DNA from 3 places in the Peribacillus sp. ACCC06369 genome. Region 1 is predicted to be linked to each of the others. Evidence: riboswitches for the same ligand, from Rfam matches in the RefSeq annotation. Region 1 holds a riboswitch; each other region holds the start of a gene.
What was found. A riboswitch is a leader RNA that binds a small molecule or an ion and turns the genes downstream of it on or off. The one in region 1 is predicted to bind S-adenosylmethionine.
Positions count from the first base shown of each region.

Region 2: linked by a shared signal. The riboswitch ahead of QUF78_RS07660 (Fur-regulated basic protein FbpA) and the one ahead of QUF78_RS06370 (methionine biosynthesis PLP-dependent protein) in region 1 are both predicted to bind S-adenosylmethionine.
Region 3: linked by a shared signal. The riboswitch ahead of QUF78_RS25390 (methionine ABC transporter ATP-binding protein) and the one ahead of QUF78_RS06370 (methionine biosynthesis PLP-dependent protein) in region 1 are both predicted to bind S-adenosylmethionine.

Region 1 covers NZ_JAUCEN010000002.1:1,139,651-1,142,765, forward strand. Annotated here, with positions in the region: gene metC (cystathionine beta-lyase) at 1-790, opposite strand, end outside; gene QUF78_RS06370 (methionine biosynthesis PLP-dependent protein) at 787-1,899, opposite strand; SAM riboswitch class I at 1,985-2,098, opposite strand; gene fumC (class II fumarate hydratase) at 2,445-3,115, shown strand, end outside.
Region 2 covers NZ_JAUCEN010000002.1:1,391,854-1,394,968, forward strand. Annotated here, with positions in the region: gene thiW (energy coupling factor transporter S component ThiW) at 1-188, opposite strand, end outside; gene tenA (thiaminase II) at 204-893, opposite strand; TPP riboswitch at 990-1,094, opposite strand; SAM riboswitch class I at 1,254-1,358, shown strand; gene QUF78_RS07660 (Fur-regulated basic protein FbpA) at 1,536-1,724, shown strand; gene QUF78_RS07665 (aspartyl-phosphate phosphatase Spo0E family protein) at 1,985-2,179, shown strand; gene QUF78_RS07670 (GNAT family N-acetyltransferase) at 2,253-2,759, opposite strand; gene QUF78_RS07675 (DUF459 domain-containing protein) at 2,975-3,115, shown strand, end outside.
Region 3 covers NZ_JAUCEN010000002.1:4,981,571-4,984,685, reverse strand. Annotated here, with positions in the region: gene QUF78_RS25395 (O-acetylhomoserine aminocarboxypropyltransferase/cysteine synthase family protein) at 1-1,006, shown strand, start outside; SAM riboswitch class I at 1,125-1,237, shown strand; gene QUF78_RS25390 (methionine ABC transporter ATP-binding protein) at 1,403-2,437, shown strand; gene QUF78_RS25385 (methionine ABC transporter permease) at 2,430-3,098, shown strand; gene QUF78_RS25380 (MetQ/NlpA family ABC transporter substrate-binding protein) at 3,114-3,115, shown strand, end outside.

The sequences.
Region 1 (3,115 bases):
TCTTTTCTGCCCCTTTTTGGGAGTGCTCCATTCTAACGGACAAGGTCTTCAGACCTCTCATTACTAGCCAGGCGTCCTGGACACCAAGAACCGCTCCAAAGGAGTTTTGGAGGGAACCGAGTCTTACTGCCAATTCAGGATCTTTCACTACAGCAAGTCCAGCTACCACATCACTATGTCCGGATAAAAACTTCGTCGCGCTATGAAGGACAACATCAGCGCCCAGATTCAGTGGTTTCTGTAATGCTGGCGTCAAGAATGTATTATCAACAAAACTTAAGGCCCCGGCTGTTTTTGCGATATCACATACGGCTTTAATATCGGTCACTTTAAGTAATGGATTTGAAGGCGTTTCGATGTATATGGCACTCGTATTTGGCTTAATGGCCGCTTTGACGCTTTCAAGGTCCGTCATGTCAACGAAAGTATGCTCAATATTGAAACGTGTCAAAACACTTGTGACCATCCTGAACGTTCCGCCATACACATCTTCGGAAATGACGATATGGTCTCCGGCAGACAACAGTAGGAAAGCTGTTGAAATGGCTGCCATACCTGATGAAAAGGCAAAACCGTGTGTACCTTCCTCAAGTTCGGCAATGATATCTTCCAGCGCTTCGCGAGTTGGGTTCCCGCTTCTGCTGTAATCATATTTACCGAATTGATCGATATCGGATTGATGGAAAGTGGAAGCGTGCTGAATGGGGACGCTCACACCGCCTGTTGCCGAATCGAATTTATGTTGATTATGGAGTAATTTGGTTTCAAAGCTAAAATCATGATCGGTCATCGTAGTGCCTCCCTTTTTACGTGTGCGAATGCTTGCTGTAAATCCTGAATCAAATCGTCGCTGTCCTCAATGCCGACAGAGAAGCGAAGCAGGCGATTACAAACCCCATTGGCCGTTCTGACTTCAAGCGGTATATCGGCATGTGTTTGTGTAGCAGGATAGGTGATGAAGCTTTCGACCCCTCCAAGGCTTTCTGCAAACGAAATTAATGAGAGTGATTGTAAAAATGGGTTGACCGCCGCTTCTTCAATGATGCGGAAGGAAATCATGCCGCCCCTACCGGGATACAATACGTCCGTAACACAATCATGTTCCGACAAGTAATCTACAAGTACCTTTGCATTCTTTTCATGACGCTCCATCCGCAATGCCAGGGTTTTCATTCCGCGCATCAACAGCCAAGAATCAAAGGGGCTCAAGACAGCACCAGTACCATTATGATGGAAGGCAAGTGCATCACATAATTCCGCGCCGCTGGCCACGATCAGTCCGGCGAGCACATCATTATGACCACCGAGATACTTGGTAGCACTGTGAATCACAATATCCGCTCCAAGCAGGATGGGTTGTTGAATAAGAGGCGTGTAAAAAGTATTATCAACGATTAACAATAAATCAAATCGTTTGGCCAATGCGGCAACGGCGCTAATATCCGTTTGCTGCATAAGAGGGTTAGTGGGAGTTTCAATGAAGATGGCTTTCGTGTGAGGAGTGATGGCTTTTTCGATATCCTCCAAACAACAAGTGTTCACATAGTCACACTGCAACCCCCATTTCTTAAAACCTTGTTCTAACAGACGATATGTACCCCCATAAAGATCTTCGCTGACAATCCATGCATCACCTGATTTAAATAAGGCCAGTATAGTAGAAATGGCTGCCATTCCTGAACTGCAGGCATATCCTTGGTCGCCTTTTTCCAGATCGGCGATGGATCGTTCCAATAGTTGGCGTGTAGGATTACCTGTCCTTGTGTAATCGAATCCAGTCGATTGACCGATTCCTTCGTGGCGAAAAGCAGTTGAAAAGTATACCGGCGGATTGACTGTTCCTGTCGCCGTTTCGCTGCGATTTCCTAATTGAGCAAGATATGTTTCAGTTTTGTACATAGTTTTCACTGCTCCTTTGAGTTATATAAAATAAAAAAAGTCTTCTTTAAGAAGAAGACTTTGATTAAGTAGGGACGAGTCATTCTTCTTATCTTCCAAGTTCACAAACTTGTGGAATTAGCACCTTTTCATTGGTTTGAAACAAATGAAGGTTGCTGAGGTGTCATCGGGCCATTCCCTATACCTCTCTCGATAAGAGTTTAGATTATTCAATTTCTTTTGAATTTACTATAAATACAAAATACTGTCAAGAACAAGTTTGATGGATTTTGCTTCGATGTTCATGACTAGGTCTATTGGAGCCTAGCGGTGTCAACACTTTACGTGTCTAAAAAAGAATATCCGGAATTTTCATGTGGTCAAGGATAATCCTGAATGATCCTGTTGAATTAATTGAATTTTTCAGAAAAAGGGGAGGCTTGGCCGGATATTTTTGCTTTAAAATAATAAAGTTTGTACAATGTAAGGAGAGAGAATAATACGACATTATTCATTTCATATACTTAAGGTCTTCGATGAATAGTGCAAACATAGGAGGAGAACACATGGATTACAGAATCGAACGAGATACGATGGGTGAAGTGAAAGTTCCTGCCGATAAATATTGGGGAGCACAGACCGAGAGAAGCCGTAACAATTTCAAAATTGGTAATGAAAAAATGCCGATTGAATTGGTTCGTGCATTTGCATACGTTAAACAAGCTGCGGCAAAGGTGAACTATGATCTCGGTGATCTTTCGGAAGTTAAAAAGAATGCCATCGTTAAGATTTGCGGCGAAATCCTTGAAGGTACGCTTGATGAACATTTCCCGCTTGTAGTTTGGCAAACGGGAAGCGGGACGCAAAGTAATATGAACGTGAATGAAGTGGTCGCTAACAAAGGGAATGAATGGTTAAAAGAAAATGGTGAATCGGAAACACTTCACCCGAATGATGATGTAAACAAGGCACAAAGCTCCAATGATACTTTCCCGACCGCCATGCATATTGCAGCCTTTATGGAGGTCGCTGAAAAGTTGGTTCCTGCCATCAAAGAACTTCGTGATACATTCGATTCAAAAGAAAAAGAGTTTTGGGATGTCGTGAAGATTGGCCGGACGCATCTTCAAGATGCAACACCACTGACATTAGGACAAGAAATTTCTGGCTGGAAAGCGATGCTTGATAAAGATTTAGCGATGATTGAGGAAAGCAGCCAAAAATTATTGAACCTGGC
Region 2 (3,115 bases), 250 kb from region 1:
ATGATGGAAACTAAAAAAGCTTGTGTTACCGCATAAGCAGGTCCCAATAATACGGCTGTCAGGACATTTGCCAGATGTTGAATAGGAAAGACTTTCGCAAATCCGGCAGGGATGAAAATAAATGAACTGGTTAAAGTCGTTATAGCCGTAATCATGGCGGTCAATGTCAATTTCTTGATTGGATTCATCATCATATCAACGACCTACAGTGGCCAATCCTGCTCATTTTGAACCATATCCCAGAATAAATATTCATATCGGGAAGTCACCAAAAAGTGCTTTTCTAATCTAAGAAGTTCCTTTTCGGGCATGCCTTCTGTTAATTCTTCCAACAAAGCAATCAGCCACTTGTGTGCTTCACCGAATTCAGGAGATGAATATGACCTTATCCAATCAGAGTAGCGATTGTTTTCCAATGCATCACCATTTTGTTCTTTCAATAGCAAACCAATCTCATAATAATCCCAAGCACATGGCAGGAGACAGGCTATCAGGTCTGCCAAAGTGCCATGCTGAGCTGCATTTAGCATGTAACCCGTATAGGCTAGAGTGGTTGGTGTGGGTTCTGTATCTTCCAATTCCTTGGAGCTGATTCCGAATTCCGCAGCATAATGCCGATGGATATCCATTTCAACTTGAAGGGTTTCATTTAAAATACTCGCAAACTTTGCCATGGTTTCGATATTATGAGCTTTGATGACACCTAAAGCAAAGAGCTTGGAATAATCCATGAGATAGATATAGTCCTGCTTCAGGTAATAGGCAAATTTCTTTTCAGGAAGTGTGCCGTTTCCAATTGCCTGGACAAAGGGATGTGAATGGTTCCTTTTCCAAATCTCTTTTGCCCGTCCATGAAGTCTATCACTGAATGTTTCTAATTTAGTATTCTCCATTGTTCATCCTCCTTAAAATGGATCCCCCTGTATACACCCAATAAAAAAAACCCGCTCCTGAATACGGAACGGGGTAGATGGATAAAGTCTGTAAATGGACGATATCATCCACTTCCCTCCGCCGGTATGAGCCGGTTCAGGTTCAAAGGGTCCGGAACTAATTCCATCTCAGTCTTAAAAAAGACTCCCCTAGTGGTGCGAATTGTATGTAATTACTGACATCATATCAGAAAGACAAGAAAATGCAACCCGTATTTGAAAGAGGTAATCCTTTATGCCACGGGAAAAAAGGGAGATCCAGGTAATTGACATTTGATGATTATTGAGATAAAATCATGTCTACATCAATTATATATTGAATTCTTATCCAGAGAGGTGGAGGGACTTGGCCCAAAGAAACCTCGGCAGCAGACCCATTTTGGGAACTGTGCTAAATCCAACAAGCATATGCTTGGAAGATAAGAAGAGCCGTACGGACACTGTCAGCCTCTTCTTGAATTAGAAGAGGCTTTTATTTTTGCGGAATAACGTTTAGTGACATAATAAAAAAGGTATATATAATTTGGTGAAAATCAAACCAGTTAATACAGTTTAGCTCAACTAGAAGCAGGCTCTATGATGACTAGGAAAGGAGCCATTTACATGGCGGAATTATTTAAGAGGATTGAACAGAGGAAGGCAAAGCTTATTGAAGAGTTATTGGCCAATGGAGTATACAAAACCTCTGATGAAAGGCACCTTTATGATGCCCCGTTAAAAGTACTTGAAGATGAATATAAGATTGTTATAAATAGACCTAATAACGAGTCTCCTTCGGAATGGATGACATAGTAAGCGATAGACTATATTTTGGGTTCTTGGGATAGGGATATGAAGTAAGCATTCGCAATGTATCACACTTGTGGATGCTTTTTTTATTTAAGTTTATATAGTGGATGTCACAAAATATACATAATTAGAGACTAAAATAGGCTTTTTGTCACATTTAACCTATGAAATAACACATTTAATTTCTGTAAAATGGTTGATTTTAACTACGAGTTTCATTATGATGAAAGTGTAAAAATATTGAAATATTGGGAGGTGTTTATATGATTTGCCGGAAGGTAACTATAGAAAAAGTAGAAGAAAAGAGAGAGGAAATGATCAAATTGGCAGCAATTTATGGTTTTACAAGTCTTCTAACTGTTCAAGCAAGTCAAGAATTGGATGCGCTGTTAAATGCGTTGACAAATAAAAGAGAATCTGAATATTTTTCCCTCCAGAAAGTATATAGGTATTTTTAAATTCACCATTTCGTCCTCTTTTAATCAGAGAAAAAAGCTACTACACAAGGCAATAGCTTTTAAATAAATATATTTAAATATCGACACGTTTACCAAGAATGATCAAATCCCGTTCAATGCCATCCAGCTCGGCAACTTGAGGTAAATGTGCCCATTTTTCAAACCCGAATTTGGAAAAGAGCTTCAGGCTTGGGGCATTGTGGGCAAAAATGAAACCTAATAGAGTCTTCACCCCTAATTTTGGGCTCACTTCAATTGCCTTTTGAATCGAAATTTGTCCGATTCCTTTTCCCCGGAAATAATCATCAATATAAATGCTGATTTCAGCCGTGGAATTATAGGCCGGCCTCCCATAGAACGATTGAAAGCTCATCCATCCAGCAGTTTCCCCTTCTATAGTAATGATAAATAGCGGTCGACTTTCTGAATCATGTTCCTCAAACCATTTAACCCTCGATTGTACGGATATAGGTTCCGTATCTGCCGTGACCATTCTTGAAGCAATTGTCGAATTATATATTTCAACGATCCTGGGTAAGTCCGATAGTTCTGCCTCTCTAAACTCTATGTGCTCTTCCATGATTTAAACTCCTATCTATTTTCTATCTCCAGAATAAAGGGTATCGCCGCTTTTTTATTAAGGGACGGTGAATGAAACCCAATCCATTGAAAGTTTTATACTATCATACACTCTTTGCTCTTTATCTGACAATTCATTTTATATGTTAGGACTACAGATTTTTGGGTATTTAAAAGATTAAATACTTCATAGTAAATAGACAAAAGGAGAAGCAAATGAAAAAAATAGCAGGTTTATTAATTATTGTACTAATAATTTGTTTCGCTGCATATAAGTTTCAAGCCTCGGAAGCGAAAGATGTACAAAGGGTGATGGCTTTTGGAGATTCGTTAACCTATGGAAAAGGGGATAAGGAC
Region 3 (3,115 bases), 3.8 Mb from region 1:
TGAGATCGTTTCAGCCTCCACTTTATATGGCGGTACGTATAATCTTTTTGAAAACACTCTTCCGAAATATGGGATTAAAGTGAAGTTCGTTTCTCCTGATGACCCTGAAAATTTCAAAAGGGCGATAACGCCAAGAACTAAAGCCATATTTGCCGAAACAATCGGAAATCCAAGTTTGAGGGTCCTTGATATCGAAGCGGTAGCTGACATTGCCCACAATGCCGGGATACCTTTAATCATTGATAATACCTTCGCTACACCGTATCTATGCAGACCAATTGATTTTGGAGCGGATATTGTCATCCATTCCGCTACAAAATGGCTTCTGGGAAATGGAACCACTTTAGGCGGTGTCATCGTGGATGGAGGGAAGTTCGATTGGAACTCGCCAAACTACCCTGGCTTTACGGAGCCTGATCCAAGTTACGACGGTCTGGTATACGCCGAGGCAGTTGGACCAGCCGCTTTTATAACGAAAGCCCGAGTGCAGTTACTTCGTGATTTAGGCCCTGCGCTAAGTGCCCAAAGCGCATTCCAGTTTACGCTTGGACTTGAAACGCTGCATGTAAGGATGAAAGAGCATCTTTCGAACACGAAGTCTGTACTTCAATATTTGAAAAATCACCTGGCCGTGACTTGGGTTTCGCATCCTTCTAATGAGGATCATCCCGATAAAGCCCTTGCGGATAAATATTTGCCCAAGGGAGCAGGATCCGTTGTGACTTTTGGAATTAAGGGAGACCGCGAAGCCGGGGCGAAACTTATCAATTCGGTGGAATTATGGTCCCATGTAGCGAATGTAGGGGATGCGAAGAGTTTGATCATCCACCCTGCCAGTACGACCCATCAGCAATTGAATGATGCAGGTCTGGCGAAAGCGGGTGTGCGTGCTGATCAAGTCCGTTTATCCATTGGGATTGAAAATGTAGAGGATTTAATAGAAGATTTGGAGCAGGCAATTGAAAAAGCGACGAATATCGTCTCCTTGACTTCTAAAACGGTTTAAGCAAAAAGTCCTGGGCATTCTTAAACTAGAAATATTATACATTGCGCTCCTTTTTTATCTATGATAAAATTTCAACATACTAAAGAACTTAATGATGTACAAATATTCTATATATTAGCTCTTATCAAGAGAGGTGGAGGGATGTGCCCGATGAAACCCGGCAACCGACAAGGAGATTTCCTTGGAAAGGTGCCAATTCACACAAAGTTTAATCACTTTGGAAGATGAGAGGAAGGCCTGTTTCTTCACCTGCCTTTCTGCTCATGCAGAAAGGTTTTTTCTATTTCAGTAGGAAAAACCTTTGCATGAACTGCAAAATTGGTAGGGGAAACAGATAATAATGTAGAGAAATTAACTAAGTTCATAGGTTTTATTGGATAAAAGAGGTGAGGATTAATGATTACATTGACAAAAGTCAGTAAGCTGTTCCGAACAGGAAAAGGAAGCAGTGAGACGATCAAGGCTGTAAATAATGTGAATGTTGAAATAAATAAAGGCGAGATTTTCGGTATTATTGGTTATAGTGGAGCGGGGAAAAGTACTTTGATCAGGATGCTCAATGGATTGGAAACACCGACAGAAGGATCCGTTGTGGTGGCTGAGAAGGAAATTTCAAAAATTAAAGGTGCTCAGCTTCGTAAGGCCCGTCAAGAAATCAGCATGATTTTCCAACATTTCAATCTATTATGGTCCAGGACCGTTCAGGAAAATATATCCTTCCCGTTGGAAATTGCAGGAGTTTCAAAATTTGAACGCACCAAACGTGTGAACGAATTGATCAAGTTAGTCGGACTGGAAGGCAGAGAAAAGGCCTATCCTTCGCAATTAAGCGGAGGGCAAAAGCAACGGGTGGGAATAGCCAGGGCTCTAGCGAATGATCCTAAAGTGCTGCTGTGTGATGAAGCGACTTCTGCCTTGGATCCACAGACTACCGACTCTATACTCGAATTGCTTGTTGACATCAATCAGCGTCTTGGGTTGACGATTGTCTTGATAACACATGAAATGCATGTAATACGTAAAATCTGTCATCGTGTGGCTGTGATGGAAAGCGGGCAAGTTGTTGAACAGGGACCTGTCCTGGATGTTTTCAAGAATCCTAAAGAACAAATGACGAAGCGTTTCGTGCAACAGGTGACGGAACCAGAAGAAACGAAAGAAACGATGGACCATCTGCTCGAACGCTTTCCTGCAGGCAAAGTGATTCAATTGACTTTTGTAGGTGATCATGCAGAAAGCCCGTTGATCACTAAGCTCGTACGTAACTTCGAGTTGGATGTCAATATCGTTCAAGGTAAAATATCGCAAACCAGAAGCGGTTCATATGGAACGTTGTTTATCCATCTTGATGGCAAAGAGGATGAAATGCTCCGCGCAATCGAATTCATTAAAGCACAGCAGGTAGGCGTGGAGGTGATTACTCATGCTTGAAGAATTATTGCCGAATGTTGATTGGGAAGACATTATTGAAGCAACGAAAGAAACGCTTTATATGACAAGTATCTCTGTAGTGGCAACCTTTTTTATAGGCATATTATTAGGATTAATCCTGTTCTTGACAGGGAAGGGGAATATGTGGGAAAACCGGGCAATCAACGCGGTCATCAGTGCTGTGGTTAATATATTCCGATCCATTCCATTTCTTATTTTGATCGTGCTGCTCATTCCTTTCACTAAAGCGCTTGTCGGTTCCATGATTGGAGAGAACGCTGCACTGCCGGCACTTATTATCGGTGCGGCACCATTTTATGCACGTATGGTTGAAATCGGCCTCCGTGAAATCGATAAAGGTGTAATTGAAGCCGCTAAATCGATGGGGGCAAAAACGAGCACGATCATTTGGAAGGTCCTTCTTCCGGAGTCGATGCCTGCCCTTATTTCCGGGATTACGGTAACATCGATTGCATTGGTTGGATATACCGCAATGGCCGGGGTCATTGGCGCAGGCGGACTTGGTAATCTTGCCTATCTGGAGGGCTATCAAAGAAATCAAAATGACGTTACGCTTGTAGCGACTATCGTTATTCTAATTATCGTCTTCATAATTCAAATTATTGGAGATGTGATTACATCTAAATTGGATAAAAGATAAAGGGAGATGAAAAGGAT